Regions from separate parts of the Rahnella variigena genome, predicted to be linked through region 1. Evidence: riboswitches for the same ligand, from Rfam matches in the RefSeq annotation. Region 1 holds a riboswitch; the other holds the start of a gene.
The links. A riboswitch is a leader RNA that binds a small molecule or an ion and turns the genes downstream of it on or off. The one in region 1 is predicted to bind thiamine pyrophosphate.

Region 1 (8,096 bases):
CAGGACATCGACGATTTTGTGCATGTAGTTAAGAGAGAACTCACGGTAATCGCGAGGTGTCAGCACGCCGCCCCAGGTGTCAAAAATCATCACCGACTGCGCGCCCGCTTTAATCTGAGCATTAAGGTAAAGAATGACGCTGTCGGCCACTTTATCCAGCAACAGGTGCAAGGTAGACGGATCGGCGTACATCATTTTTTTAATTTTGGTAAAGGCTTTGCTGCTACCGCCTTCAATCATATACGTCGCCAGAGTCCACGGGCTACCGGAGAAACCGATAAGCGGCACTTCACCTTTCAGGTTTTTACGGATGGTACGCACGGCGTTCATCACATAGCCCAGCTCCATTTCAGGATCCGGAACCGGCAGCTTTTCGACATCAGCACGATTGGTCAGTGGCGAAGAAAAACGCGGGCCTTCACCGGCTTCGAAATACAGCCCCAGCCCCATCGCATCAGGAATGGTCAGGATGTCGGAGAACAGGATCGCTGCATCCAGCGGATAGCGACGAAGCGGCTGTAAAGTCACCTCACAAGCCAGTTCGGCATTCTTACACAGCGACATAAAATCGCCGGCTTCAGCGCGGGTTTCTTTGTACTCCGGCAAATAACGGCCAGCCTGACGCATCATCCACACCGGTGTAATGTCCACTGGCTGACGTAACAAAGCACGCAGGTAACGGTCGTTTTTCAACTCATTCATTCTTGCTCTTTCCTTCAATATTCGGGCCGCCCGACAATCATATGACGGCATTCTATCACGCAAAACTGACGCTAGACCTCGTCGTCTTCGCTTTCTGCGCGGCACTGCGCAACTGTGTCTTCAATCAGACGACGGGCAATCGTGCCGGGCGGTGGCAGCTGTGGCAGCTGGTCAAAGCGGTACCAGTCAGCGTTAAGCAGCTCTTTCGGGTCGTGTTTAATATCGCCGCTGTCGTAATCCGCCATAAATGCCATCATCAGCGAATTGGGGAACGGCCACGGTTGGGAACTGACGTAACGGACATTCTTCACGCGGATATTACTTTCTTCCATGACCTCGCGAGCCACGGTTTCTTCCAGTGTTTCACCGACTTCAACAAAGCCAGCCAGAACCGTGTGAATGCCATTACGATGACGGACGTGCTGCGCCAGCAAAATCTCATCACCTTTGCGGATTGCTACAATGATGCAGGGCGCAATCTGCGGGTAATAGCGTTCGCGGCAATTCCCGCAAAGTGCGGCCCACTCGGTCTTACTGACGTGCATTTCATGCCCGCAGTATCCGCAGAACTTATGAGAACGATAAAATTCTGACAGCTGCACGCCGCGCCCGACCAGCTGGAATAATCCGCGATCCTGATCCAGCAGCTGACGGGCAGAAACCATATGATTTGGCATTGTCTGACGGACCAGCCAGACAGGTTCACCCTGCCATTCACCAATCTGACGCGCCGTTTTACCGGTCAGAGAATATTGTGCGGCGCTGCCAAACGGCAGTTCGCCCTCAGGCAGCCACAGCTTGCCTTCCTGGCTGATAACCCACCAGCCGTTATGTTGCTCAGTAATCTGTAATTCCATAATTGTTGTTGCATAACCTCGTCGGGACTGACAATCTGAGTAAGATATTCACATATTAGTAACTTTTAGTTACTTTTTTATCGCTCACGGAGTCAACCATGCTAAATCGTCTGGAAAGACTGACCCAACGCGTTGGTGGCAGTAATGAGTTAGTGGATCAATGGCTGCACGCGCGCAAAGAGCTGCTGGTTTCGTACTGCACTTTGGTCGGCCTGAAACCCAATAAAGAAAAACATACCCCTCTCAACGAAAAAGCGCTGGATAACTTTTGCCATAACCTGGTGGACTATCTTTCTGCCGGTCATTTCCATCTGTATCAGCGGATCATTGATGAAGTCGAAGGTGCGAACAGTCCGATAAAATTGCAGGCTGCGAAAATATACCCTGCACTGGAGCTGAACACTGAAGCTATCATGGCTTTCCATGATAGTTACACTGAAAATGATATTGATGATGACAATGCTTTCGCATTTCATTATGCATTATCCGATGTAGGTGAAGCGTTGGATGCGCGTTTTCAGCTGGAAGATCAATTGATTATTCTGGCATTTGACCGCAGCAATCATGAAGAAAAACCCCCTGCAAATGAAGAACATCTCGCCAGACCGGCTTAACGCTTTGTCACATTAAAACTCTGCACCTGTTTGTGGTTTTAATTGTAGTTTTAGTTGTAGTTTCAAAAAACGCCTCCTATATTGAGGCTTCTTGTCGGAGTGCCTAGCGCATAATTTTCTCGCGAAGATTACGCCAGGCTGAGACCGTTAATTCGGGATCCGCGGAACCTGATCGGGTTAGTACCCGCGAAGGGAACAAGAGTAATGTTATGCGTTCAGCTCACTCTGGCATTCGCCTGCATCAGGCCGCCTGTGCTGCACCGCCCATTTTTACTCCTGCCGTAAACCTCCAGACAAGCAATTTTCCATCACGTTTTTTTGCGAGGAATTTGCTATGTCGAGTACCCAGAAACCCGTTATTTCCGAAAAGAAAGCGTCTAATCGCCGTGAACAACGTGCGCAGGCTCAGTCGTTTATCGACAGTTTGCAGGGCGAAGCCTTCCCCAATTCCCGCCGTATTTATCTTGAAGGTGACCGCAAAGATATTCGCGTGCCGATGCGTGAAATCCAGCTCAGCCCGACACTGGTCGGCGGTGGCAAAGATAATCCGAAGTTCGAAGAAAACGAAGCCATCCCTGTTTATGACACCGCCGGACCTTACGGGGATCCGTCAGCAGTTATCGACGTGCACACCGGTCTGGAAAAATTACGTGCCCGCTGGATAAAAGAGCGTGCGGACACGGAGGAACTCCCACAGGTCAGCTCCGGCTTTACCCAGCAACGGCTGGCGGACGAAGGGCTGGATCATCTGCGCTTCGAACATCTGCCGCGTCCGCGTAAAGCCATGTCTGGCAAAAATGTTACGCAACTGCATTACGCACGCAAAGGCACGATTACCCCGGAAATGGAGTTCATCGCCATTCGCGAAAACATGGGCCGCGAGCGGATCCGTGGTGAGATTTTGCGCCAGCAACACCCCGGTGAAAGCTTTGGCGCGCATTTGCCTGCCAATATCACCGCAGAGTTTGTGCGTCAGGAGGTCGCCGCCGGGCGTGCGATTATTCCTGCTAACATCAACCATCCTGAATCAGAGCCGATGATCATCGGGCGTAATTTCCTGGTGAAAGTGAACGCTAATATCGGCAACTCAGCGGTGACATCATCCATCGAAGAAGAAGTCGAGAAGCTGGTGTGGTCAACGCGCTGGGGCGCAGACACCGTGATGGATCTCTCCACCGGCCGTTATATTCATGAAACCCGCGAATGGATCCTGCGTAACAGCCCGGTGCCGATCGGCACGGTGCCGATTTATCAGGCGCTGGAAAAAGTGAACGGCGTGGCCGAAGACCTGAACTGGGAAATGTTCCGCGATACCCTGCTGGAACAGGCCGAGCAAGGCGTCGATTACTTCACCATTCATGCCGGTGTCTTGCTGCGTTACGTGCCGATGACGGCCAAACGTCTGACCGGCATTGTGTCGCGTGGTGGTTCGATTATGGCGAAATGGTGTCTGTCACATCATCGCGAAAGTTTCCTGTTTGAGCATTTTCGTGAAATTTGCGAAATCTGCGCCGCCTACGATGTCTCCCTTTCATTGGGCGACGGCTTACGTCCGGGCTCAATTCAGGATGCCAATGACGAAGCACAATTCGCTGAATTACGCACGCTGGGCGAACTGACCAAAATTGCCTGGGAATACGATGTGCAGGTGATGATCGAAGGTCCCGGGCATGTGCCGATGCAGATGATCCGACGCAACATGACCGAAGAACTTGAACACTGCCACGAAGCGCCGTTCTATACACTCGGCCCGCTGACCACTGATATCGCGCCGGGTTACGACCACTTCACCTCCGGTATTGGTGCGGCGATGATTGGATGGTTTGGCTGCGCCATGCTGTGTTATGTCACGCCAAAAGAGCATCTCGGCCTGCCGAACAAAGAAGACGTTAAGCAGGGTTTGATTACCTACAAAATCGCAGCACACGCCGCCGATTTAGCCAAAGGTCATCCGGGTGCGCAAATCCGCGATAACGCCATGTCCAAAGCGCGTTTTGAATTCCGCTGGGAAGACCAGTTCAATCTGGCTCTGGATCCGGCCACTGCCCGCGCTTACCACGATGAAACGCTGCCGCAGGAATCCGGCAAAGTTGCTCACTTCTGCTCGATGTGCGGTCCGAAATTCTGCTCAATGAAAATCACTCAGGAAGTTCGCGATTACGCCGCCGCGCTGGAAGCCAAAGCCCAGCCAATAGAACTCGTTGAATCCGGCATGGCGCAAATGTCGGCCGAATTCCGTTCACGCGGCAGCGAGCTTTATCACCCTGCCACGGAGATCAACAAATGAATCAGTCCGCTCAGCCCTTTCCTGCCGTTCCTTTTCACCTCGGTTTATATCCGGTCGTTGATACTGTGGAATGGATCGCCCGCCTGCTGGAAGCAGGGGTTAAAACGCTGCAACTGCGTGTAAAAGATTTACCCGATGAAGAAGTCGAGCCAGCAATAATCGAGGCCATCGCACTAGGGAAAAAATATCAGGCGCGGTTATTCATCAACGATTACTGGCGTCTGGCGGTAAAACATCAGGCTTATGGCGTGCATCTGGGTCAGGAAGATCTGGATACTGCCGATCTTGCGGTAATCCGTCAGGCAGGTTTACGACTGGGCGTTTCCACCCATGACGATACAGAAATGGCGCGCGCTGTCGCCGTGAATCCTTCATATATCGCACTCGGACATATCTTCCCGACGCAGACCAAGGACATGCCGTCAGCCCCCCAGGGTCTGGAAGAACTTTCCCGACATATTAAGCAACTCGACGGAAGATTCCCGACGGTAGCTATTGGCGGGATCAGCATTGAACGCGCGCCGTCGGTTCTCGATTGCGGCGTCGGCAGCATTGCCGTGGTCAGCGCCATTACGCAGGCAGCGGACTGGCGTGCCGCTACCGCCGAACTGCTGGCTTTATGCGCCAGCAAGGTGCCGGAAGATGCTTAACGACGCGGCATTTATGCGTTACAGCCGCCAGCTGATGCTGGAAGAATTCGGCCCGCAGGCGCAGGAAAAGTTACAGGCGGCAAAAGTGCTGATCGTAGGTCTTGGCGGTCTCGGCTCTCCCGCAGCCCTGTATCTGGCGGCTGCGGGCGTCGGCACGCTGATTCTGGCCGATGACGATCAATTGCACATCACTAATCTTCAGCGGCAAATTCTCTACCGCACAGCGGATCTCGATCAGCCCAAAGCCGCTCTGGCAAAGCGTGAGCTGCTGCGCCTGAATCCGCTTTGCGAAGCCGTGGCGATCACGGAACGACTGTCGGGAGAAGCTTTAACCCGTGCCATATCAGATGCTGATATCGTTTTGGATTGCAGCGACAACATGGAAACCAGACACGCGGTCAATAAAGCCTGCGTGGATGCCGGTAAAACGTTAATCAGCGGCAGTGCCGTCGGATTCAGTGGGCAGCTTCTGGTAATTGAAGCCCCCTACACTCACGGCTGTTATGCCTGTTTGTATCCGGATCAGGAAACCGTGCAACGTGATTGCCGGACATCCGGCGTACTCGGGCCAGTTGTGGGCACCATCGGCATATTACAGGCACTCGAAGCACTGAAAATTCTGGCAGGTCTGCCTTCGGTTCTGAGCGGCAAACTGCGGCTGTTCGACGGAAAAACACAAAACTGGCGTTCGCTGCAACTCACGCGATCGTCAAGCTGTGCCGTCTGCGGAGGCCACGCGTGAACATTCTGGTTAATGATGAATCTCACCACTTCAGTCAACCGCTCACGTTACTTGCCCTGCTCGATGAACTGGCGTTAAAGCCAGCAGGCAGCGCGCTGGCAGTTAATCAGGTCATTATTCCCCGTGATAACTGGCCTGCTCACTTGCTGGAAGACGGTGATGAGATTTTGCTCTTTCAGGCGATAGCCGGAGGCTGACATGTTAAAAATTGCTGATACCACATTCACATCGCACCTTTTTACAGGTACGGGAAAATTCGCCAGTCCGGCATTGATGCAACAGGCGCTGGCCGCATCCGGCTCTCAGCTGGTGACCATGGCGATGAAGCGGGTCGATCTGCGCCGCGGGGGAGACGATATTTTGTCTCCCCTGCAGCAACTCGGCGTGCGTTTGCTGCCGAATACTTCAGGGGCTAAAACGGCGGAAGAAGCGGTGTTTGCCGCGCAACTGGCAAGAGAAGCGTTGGGAACAAACTGGGTGAAACTCGAAATTCACCCGGATGTAAAATATCTGCTGCCTGATGCCGTTGAAACGTTGAAAGCCGCAGAGATTCTGGTGAAACAAGGCTTCGTGGTTCTGCCGTATTGCAGCGCGGATCCGGTGCTGTGTAAGCGTCTGGAGGAAGCGGGTTGCGCAGCGGTCATGCCGCTGGGTGCGCCAATCGGTTCCAATCAGGGGCTGCAAACCCGCGAGTTTCTGCAAATCATCATCGAACAGGCGCGTATTCCTGTGGTGGTGGATGCCGGTATTGGCGCGCCGAGCCAGGCCGCGCAAGCGCTGGAAATGGGTGCCGATGCTGTGCTGGTCAATACCGCGATTGCCGTCGCGGGCGATCCGGTAGAGATGGCTACCGCATTCCGCCTCGCGGTTCAGGCCGGAGTCATTGCCCGCCAGAGTGGTTTAGGCGGCAGACAGCGACACGCCAGTGCATCGAGCCCGCTGACCGGTTTTCTCAATACCTCACAGGCGACGTCATGAGCAGCTTTACGGATGTCTGGTCTGCGCTGAACTGGGATGACCTTTCGCTGCGCATTAACAGTAAAACAACACGTGACGTCGAACGGGCGCTCAGCCGGAATAAAATCGACCGTGAGGGTTTTATGGCGTTAATTTCTCCGGCGGCGCTGCCTTATCTGGAACCCATGGCGCAGCGGGCTCAACAACTCACGCGCCAGCGCTTCGGCAACACGGTGAATTTCTTCGCACCGCTGTATTTATCCAATCTTTGCGCCAACGAATGTACTTATTGCGGCTTTTCGATGAGCAATAAAATCAAACGTAAAACGCTGGATAAGGATGAAATCGGGCGGGAATGCGAAGCGCTGAATGCGCTGGGCTTCAAACATCTGTTGCTGGTCACCGGCGAACACAAAGGGAAAGTTGGCATGGACTATTTTCGCCGTCACTTCCCGGCGATCAGAAACCATTTTGATTCGCTGATGATTGAAGTTCAGCCGCTGCAACAGGAAGAATATGCTGAGCTGAAAACGCTGGGACTGGATGGCGTGCTGGTTTATCAGGAAACCTATCACGCGCCGACGTATGCATTACATCATCTGCGAGGCCAGAAACAGGATTTCTTCTGGCGACTGGAAACACCAGACCGGCTCGGACGAGCGGGAATTGATAAAATCGGGCTGGGTGCACTGTTCGGACTTTCAGGAAACTGGCGGACTGACAGTTATATGGTGGCCGAGCATTTGCTGTATCTGCAACAAACTTACTGGCAAAGCCGTTATTCGGTGGCGTTTCCGAGATTGCGTCCTTGCGCCGGTGGAATAGAACCGGCGTCATTGCTGGAAGAAAATCAGCTTGTTCAGCTGATATGCGCTTTCAGAATGCTGGCACCGGATGTCGAGCTTTCACTGTCTACACGCGAATCACCTTATTTCCGCGATCACGTCATTCCGCTGGCGATCAACACCGTCAGTGCCGGATCTAAAACACAGCCCGGCGGCTATGCTGACGATCATCCGGAGCTTGAGCAATTTGCTCCGCACGATAACCGATCGCCACAACGCGTTGCGCAAGCATTAACGCAAGCCGGGCTTCAGCCGGTGTGGAAAGACTGGGACAGTTTTTTGGGGCGCGTCTCGCAGGAAAATGTCGGTGGATGGCAAACCGGTAAACTCTCAGGAATGCAGATTCCATAAAATGATTTTGCCCCTCGCGCCAGCAGGCCGGGGGCATTACTGTGCTTTTGCCGCTGCATATTCGCAGATGGCCGGCGCCACTCATCCCGGC
Region 2 (8,096 bases), 3.2 Mb from region 1:
CGTCGGTGCTCGTAAATCCGCGACAAAATCGGCAATCGTCACATCGGTTTCGTGACCGACGGCGCTGACAATCGGAATGCGGCTGGCAAAAATTGCCCGTGCCACACGCTCATCGTTAAAACTCCACAAATCTTCCAGCGAACCACCGCCGCGTCCGACAATCAGCACATCCACTTCTTCGCGGGCGTTAGCTAACTGAATGGCACGTACAATCTGGCCCGGCGCATCCACGCCCTGAACGGACGTCGGATAGATAATGACGGGCAACGACGGGTCACGACGCTTTAAGACATTCAGGACGTCATGCAGCGCAGCGCCGCTGGCGGAAGTAATCACACCCACGCATTTAGCGGGCGAGGGCAGCGGTTGTTTAAACTGCGCATCAAACAGACCTTCGGCGGCCAGTTGCTGTTTCAGTAAATCGAATTTCTGCTGTAACAGACCGTCGCCCGCTTCCTGCATGCTTTCTGCAATCAGCTGATAATCGCCACGTGGTTCGTACAACGTAATCGTAGCGCGAACTAAAACCTGCTGGCCGTTTTGCGGACGGAACGTCGTGCGGCGGTTGGAATTGCGGAACATCGCGCATTTGACCTGCGCACGGTCATCTTTGAGCGTGAAATACCAGTGGCCGGAGGAAGGCTGAGAGAAGTTTGAAATCTCACCGGAGAGCCAGACCTGACCCATTTCGTTTTCCAGCAACTGTCGGACCGTCTGATTGAGGCGGCTTACGGTAAAAATAGGAGGCGAAGAAGGTAGCGACATGTGATCCAGATCAAATTCAAAAACAGAGACTTAATCGAACGATACTACATGCCCGCAAAAGGTAATCAAGAAGTTTTTGAAATAGTTCTGGTCGAAATGCCTACTCACCTGTATACTCCCGCTGCAATATTTTATCTTTTCCGCATCCACCTTGGTGAGATATTGCCCATGCTACGTATCGCAAAAGAAGCACTAACGTTCGACGACGTTCTCCTTGTTCCAGCCCACTCCACAGTTCTGCCCAATACTGCCGACCTCGGTACTCAACTGACCGCTAAAATCCGTCTGAATATCCCTATGCTGTCCGCAGCCATGGATACCGTGACTGAAGCGAATCTGGCGATTGCTCTGGCGCAGGAAGGCGGCCTCGGATTCATCCACAAGAACATGTCTATTGAGCGTCAGGCGGAAGAAGTCCGTCGCGTGAAGAAGCATGAAAGCGGCGTTGTTGCTGACCCTAAAACAGTCACACCATCGACCACTTTGCGTCAGGTTAAAGAACTCACCGAAATTAACGGTTTTGCCGGTTATCCGGTCGTGACTGAAGAAAACGAACTGGTCGGTATTATTACCGGTCGTGACGTGCGCTTCGTGACCGATCTGGAACAGCCTGTGACTGCGGTCATGACGCCGAAAGAGCGTCTGGTCACCGTCAAAGAAGGCGAAGCCCGCGAAGTCGTGCTGCAAAAAATGCACGAAAAACGTGTAGAGAAAGCGCTGGTTGTTGACGCGCAATTCCATCTGCTCGGTATGATCACCGTAAAAGACTTCCAGAAAGCTGAGCGTAAACCAAATGCCTGTAAAGATGAGCAGGGCAGCCTGCGCGTCGGTGCAGCGGTTGGTGCGGGCGCGGGCAACGAAGAACGTATCGATGCGCTGGTTGCTGCGGGTGTTGACGTTCTGCTGATTGACTCCTCTCACGGCCATTCCGAAGGCGTTCTGGAACGTATCCGCGCCACCCGCGCTAAATACCCGGATCTGCAAATCATTGGCGGTAACGTTGCGACTGGCGCAGGTGCTCTGGCACTGGCGAAAGCAGGCGTGAGCGCAGTGAAAGTCGGTATCGGTCCTGGCTCCATCTGTACCACCCGTATCGTAACCGGCGTTGGTGTTCCACAAATCACCGCTGTTTCTGACGCGGTTGAAGCGCTGGAAGGCACCGGTATTCCGGTTATCGCTGACGGCGGTATCCGCTTCTCCGGTGATATCGCAAAAGCTATCGCTGCTGGCGCAAGCTGCGTGATGGTTGGTGGGATGCTGGCAGGTACAGAAGAATCTCCGGGCGAAATCGAGCTGTATCAGGGCCGTTCGTACAAATCTTACCGCGGCATGGGTTCTCTGGGCGCGATGTCCAAAGGCTCTTCTGACCGTTACTTCCAGACTGATAACGCCGCCGACAAACTGGTACCGGAAGGTATCGAAGGTCGCGTCGCGTATAAAGGCCGTCTGAAAGAAATCATCCACCAGCAAATGGGCGGTCTGCGCTCCTGTATGGGGCTGACCGGTTGTGCTACCATCGACGACCTGCGCACCAAGGCTGAGTTTGTCCGCATCAGCGGTGCAGGGATCCAGGAAAGCCACGTACATGACGTGACGATTACCAAAGAGTCACCGAACTACCGCATGGGTTCTTAATCCCATAGTCGCTGCTGCGCGTCGGCGAGCCGGCGTTGGAAGCTGGCTCAAAATGCTCATTTACGTCATGTAAACTGCGCTTTTTCGCCAGCTTCCGCTTTGCCTCACCTTAGCTCGCGAGCGCCTGGATCGAGTCACTACAAATTAATACCCAGCCCGTTATTTCCGGGCTGATTAATATTCCGTTTTAACGCTTTTATTGCTTTCTGGAAAACGCCCCCTCATGAGCGAAAATATTCACAAGCACCGTATCCTGATCCTCGATTTCGGCTCCCAGTACACCCAACTTGTTGCGCGCCGCGTGCGTGAACTGGGTGTCTATTGCGAACTCTGGGCCTGGGACGTAACCGAAGCCCAAATCCGCGAATTCAATCCGAACGGGATCATCCTGTCCGGCGGCCCGGAAAGTACCACCGAGCATGACAGCCCGCGCGCCCCTGATTACGTTTTCGAAGCCGGTGTACCGGTTCTGGGCGTCTGCTACGGCATGCAAACCATGGCGATGCAGTTAGGCGGCCATGTTGAAGGCTCAAACGAGCGCGAATTTGGTTATGCGCAGGTTGAAGTTCAGACTGAAAGCGCGCTGATCCGCGACATTCAGGACGCCCTGAGCGAGAACAACAAACCGCTGCTCGACGTCTGGATGAGCCACGGCGATAAAGTGACGGCTATCCCGTCTGATTTCGTGACCGTTGCCAGCACCGAGACCTGCCCGTTTGCCATTATGGCCAACGAAGAAAAACGCTTCTATGGGGTGCAGTTCCACCCGGAAGTGACGCACACCCGTCAGGGCCTGCGTATGCTCGAGCGTTTCGTGATGGATATCTGCGAGTGCGAAGCCCTGTGGACGCCAGCGAAAATCATCGAAGATGCCGTAGAACGTCTGCGTGTACAGATTGGCGACGACCACGTGATCCTCGGCCTGTCCGGCGGCGTTGACTCCTCCGTCACCGCGATGCTGCTGCACCGTGCAATCGGCGAGCGTCTGACCTGCGTATTCGTGGACAACGGCTTGCTGCGTCTGAATGAAGCAGATCAGGTTCTGGAAATGTTTGGCGACCGTTTCGGTCTGAATATCGTTCACGTTGCCGCCGAAGAGCGTTTCCTGTCAGCACTGGCTGGCGTTGATGAGCCAGAGGCCAAACGTAAAATCATCGGCCGCGTCTTCGTAGAAGTGTTTGACGAAGAAGCCTGCAAGCAGGATGAAGTGAAATGGCTGGCGCAGGGCACAATCTATCCTGACGTGATCGAATCTGCGGCGTCTGCCACCGGTAAAGCGCACGTGATCAAATCGCACCATAATGTGGGCGGTCTGCCGAAAGAAATGAAACTGGGTCTGGTTGAGCCGCTGAAAGAGCTGTTCAAAGACGAAGTGCGTAAAATCGGCCTGGAACTCGGTCTGCCGTACGACATGCTTTACCGTCACCCGTTCCCGGGGCCAGGTTTAGGCGTTCGCGTGCTGGGCGAAGTGAAGAAAGAGTACTGCGATCTGTTGCGTCGCGCCGATGCGATCTTCATCGAAGAACTGCATAAAGCCGATCTGTACAACAAAGTCAGCCAGGCCTTTACCGTCTTCCTGCCAGTCCGCTCCGTTGGCGTGATGGGCGATGGCCGTAAATACGACTGGGTAGTTTCCCTGCGCGCAGTAGAAACTATCGACTTCATGACCGCGCACTGGGCGCACCTGCCGTATGATTTCCTCGGCCGCTGCTCCAACCGTATCATCAACGAAGTCAACGGCATTTCCCGCGTGGTGTATGACATCTCTGGTAAACCACCGGCAACAATTGAGTGGGAATGATTCGGCAATATATCCTTAGCCGATAACTAGCTCTTAAAGCCCGCTGCTGTTGCAGGGGGCTTTTTTTTATATCTGTTTTAATTGTTGTCATAGCCAATGACTTTGTTAGCTTTTCGCTTTAGGCACTATTGCCGATAGTGAAATAAAGATCCCTGAAATTGCTGAAAAAATGAGTGGAAAAATAAATGCATCAGAATTTCTCAGAGGATTATTTATATCCAGTAAAATAACAATAAAGAAAAGACTATTGGCAAAAGTGGCTGATGAAAATATTTCCCCTACTTTATATTGGAGGTTCTCCAGTGAAAATGCCGGTGTTTTTATCGAAAATGCATCCCATGTCAGATGAACAAAAATATAACTAACGCAGAGATAACAATAGAAGTGCGCAAGCTGATCTGAATTGACGGGAAGGTACCAGTGTAATTCTCGCAACTCACTTTCTCCGTATGCTCTTTAGATACAGGAGTGGCAACAACACTGCACCGATGGCCGCCATTGAAAGCAATAGTCTGTCCGTGACGATAAGTTCCGGTAGTGCAAGAGAAATACCGCCAGTGAATGCATATCCTGCACCTGCGCCGCCGAGTATGGCTTTGAAAAATGTCGTGATGTCGAATTCCATTTTTAATCTCCCTGATAACGAAAGGCAGATTACTCAAGTTTTAAAACACCTGCAAATTAAAACGGAATTTGTGATAGTTATATTTTCATAGTTACGAGGCCTGTTCCAAAAAACATAACGCCAGAATGCTGGGGGGATACCCTTGCATTAATAAATGTTCAGGTAACATAAAACGTTATTTCAGATGCGCCGTGAACCCATTTATCCCCGGTGTAATGTCCGGCTGCAGTGTCAGTACCGGAATATCACATCACCGCCATTTTGCTGACGGCATCCAGCGCGGATTTCCATTCATCAGTGGCTGCGTGAGTTTATTGCTGATTCAGTATGAAAAAAGGCAGCCAACTGGCTGCCCTGATTGTGATGCGGTGACGAAAATTACTCGTTAAACAACTTGGTGTCGTTCGCCAGACTATCAACCACGGTTTTCAAATCGTTCGCAGTGACTTTTTGTGTATCGTTAGAAACTTGTTTTCCGAAGCCCTTACGGACGACTTTAATTACCGGTTTGCCGGTTGCTGAGTCAATAAGCTCGCCTTCGAAATACACTTCGGTATCACGTGTGCGGTGGCCGGTCGCGGTTTCAGTACCGGCAATGACCAGGGCAACCGGGATCACTTCATAGAATTGCAGACCTTCAGCCGAAGTATTCACACCGGTGATTGCACCTTTGAAGATCAAGGTACGCGGCCCCGCGTGATCTGTCAGAGGCAAACGCTCAGCGAGCGCAGGTTTCATACGGCTGTTAGCATAATCCAGAACGCCCTGCAGGGTTTCCTTGCTGATTTGCTCAGTAGGCTGAGGCTCTGGATAGAACTTAATCGGTTCGTATTTTATGTAGGAGTAGTTGGCTTTTTTGAACGAAGGGTCAATCCAGCGAAGAACCGGACTGCCACCTGCGGTTTTAACTTCCTTAAGGCCGGAATAGTCCCCCAGGAAGCCTGAGAATTTATCCGCTTGTGTGACGTGGTTGGTACAACCGGCTAAAAACAGCACGCCAGCGACTGCAGCAACCTGCATCAGTTTTATTCTTTTCATTCGTACCCTCGAAATATTTTAAGGAAGACCAAGTATGTATAGCACTGCTGCGGAATTTAACCTCTTAACTAAAAAGAAAAATTGATATCCGTCAGGATCGCGAAAAAACGGTTATGTGAGGTAATCATTTCTTCTTTAATTATTTTTTTGATGAATGAAATAGATAGTATTCGCCCTTTGGACTTTCCCCTGTAGCCATGATGTTCCAGCCTTTTGACAGGTAAAAATCGACTGATTTTTTACTCTTTACTAAACATTTCAGAGAGCCCTGACGGGTAAACGTCTCTTGCGCAGCCTCAAGCAACGCCGAACCTGCGCCGGTTCCCTGATATTTGGGATCGACAAACAGGTTATGCAGGAAATCCTCCTGAGTGAAAATCGAGGCGAAGCCCAGCAAATGTCCGTCACGTTCGGCGACCAGTATCTTTTCGCCGATAACAGCACGATCAAAATCTTCCAGCTGAAAATCATCCTCCAGCCATGTCCAGGTGTGCTTTCGTGAGGCCAGATACAACGTGCGTAAAAACGGGCGGTCTGCTTCTTCATAAGGCCGGATTTTGAGGGGTGATGGCAAAGAAAGCTCCTGAGAATTTTTTATCATCAAAGTCTGTGGTTTAGGTTTGTTTTCCGATACTGCCAGTGAAGTGCGGCGAGTTCAATTACGTTGACTTAACGATTTTATATCGCATTTCCTGATTGATATTCTGACCCTCGCCACCAATAATGCTTCCTTGACTCGGGGTGCCCGCTGTAAAGCAGGGCTGAGATTTTACCCGTATTACCTGATCTGGATTATGCCAGCGTAGGGAAGTCAGGTATCTCTCCTGATACCGCCTTCTTTAGCGCCGGTAGGGAGACTTATGAATACCCGACCTACCTTGTTGCCCGGCTCTACAGCCGCCACTTCTCTGAAACAACTCCGCCTCTCTGCGCCGCTGGTCCACTGCCTGACCAACGACGTCGTGCAATCTTTTACTGCCAATATCCTGCTGGCGCTGGGGGCGTCCCCGGCGATGGTGGTTGATCCCGCCGAAGCCGCGCAGTTCAGTGCCATTGCTGATGCTTTGCTGGTGAATGTCGGCACGCTGACCCGTCCTCACGCCGATGCGATGCTGGCAGCTGTTCACGCGGCAGATCTGGCCGGAAAGCCGTGGGTACTGGATCCGGTCGCTGTCGGTGGCCTGAGCTGGCGAACCGAATTTTGCCTTGAACTCATCACGCTTAAACCTGCTGCAATTCGTGGTAATGCGTCCGAAATTCTTGCGCTCAGCGGACTCAGCGGCTCCGGCCGCGGCGTTGACAGCGGCGACGACTCCCTGTCAGCTTTACCTGCCGCACAACAGCTGGCGCGTAACACCGGCGCGATTGTCGCTGTCACGGGTGAAACGGATTATGTCACTGACGGCGAACGTAGCCGGGCCGTAGCAGGCGGGCATCCGATGATGACACGCATTGTCGGTACCGGATGCGCACTGTCAGCTGTGGTGGCGGCCTTTGTGGCTTTACCGGGCGACCGGCTGGATAACGTTGCTGCTGCCTGCCGGGTGATGTCATGTGCCGGTGAACGTGCCTGTGCGGCCGTAAACGGACCGGGCAGTTTCACGCCTCAGTTCCTCGATAATCTTTATTTGATAGATGAGCAGTGGCTGAACGGGGAGGGGATGCAATGAAACGGATTAATGCACTGACGATTGCCGGCACAGATCCGAGCGGTGGAGCGGGGATCCAGGCAGATTTGAAAGCCTTCTCGGCGCTGGGTGCGTACGGTACCAGCGTGATCACCGCGCTGGTGGCGCAGAATACCCGCGGCGTGCAGTCAGTTTATAACATCGAGCCGAAGTTTGTTTCAGCGCAGCTGGATTCCGTACTGAGCGACGTGCGTATAGACAGTGCGAAAATCGGCATGCTGGCAAACAGTCAGATAGTGGAAGTGGTTGCGGAGCGGCTCAGACATTATCAGCCGCCCTTTGTGGTACTGGATACCGTTATGCTGGCGAAAAGTGGCGATCCGCTGCTACTGCCGGAAGCCGTGGATGCCGTGCGCCGTTTGCTGATCCCGCAGGTATCCATTATTACGCCAAATCTGCCGGAAGCCGCCGCGTTGCTGGAGTGTGCGACAGCGACTAATGAAACCGAAATGCGAGAGCAGGGAGAAGCACTACTGGCGATGGGATGTGGCGCGGTGCTGATGAAAGGCGGTCATCTGAGTGATGAGGAAAGTCCTGACTGGCT

Region 2: it holds a riboswitch for thiamine pyrophosphate, as region 1 does, so the genes downstream of both, thiM (hydroxyethylthiazole kinase) here and thiC (phosphomethylpyrimidine synthase ThiC) in region 1, are expected to answer to the same signal.

The regions. Positions count from the first base shown of each region.
Region 1 covers NZ_NSDJ01000001.1:1,050,463-1,058,558, reverse strand. The annotation lists gene hemE (uroporphyrinogen decarboxylase) at 1-702, opposite strand, end outside; gene nudC (NAD(+) diphosphatase) at 774-1,559, opposite strand; gene rsd (sigma D regulator) at 1,658-2,173, shown strand; TPP riboswitch at 2,259-2,385, shown strand; gene thiC (phosphomethylpyrimidine synthase ThiC) at 2,508-4,460, shown strand; gene thiE (thiamine phosphate synthase) at 4,457-5,110, shown strand; gene CKQ54_RS04885 (HesA/MoeB/ThiF family protein) at 5,103-5,852, shown strand; gene thiS (sulfur carrier protein ThiS) at 5,849-6,049, shown strand; gene CKQ54_RS04875 (thiazole synthase) at 6,051-6,830, shown strand; gene thiH (2-iminoacetate synthase ThiH) at 6,827-8,005, shown strand.
Region 2 covers NZ_NSDJ01000001.1:4,215,882-4,223,977, reverse strand. The annotation lists gene xseA (exodeoxyribonuclease VII large subunit) at 1-765, opposite strand, end outside; gene guaB (IMP dehydrogenase) at 934-2,400, shown strand; gene guaA (glutamine-hydrolyzing GMP synthase) at 2,624-4,201, shown strand; gene CKQ54_RS19405 (hypothetical protein) at 4,638-4,826, opposite strand; gene CKQ54_RS19400 (DUF3313 domain-containing protein) at 5,205-5,864, opposite strand; gene CKQ54_RS19395 (GNAT family N-acetyltransferase) at 6,004-6,465, opposite strand; TPP riboswitch at 6,592-6,690, shown strand; gene thiM (hydroxyethylthiazole kinase) at 6,725-7,534, shown strand; gene thiD (bifunctional hydroxymethylpyrimidine kinase/phosphomethylpyrimidine kinase) at 7,531-8,096, shown strand, end outside.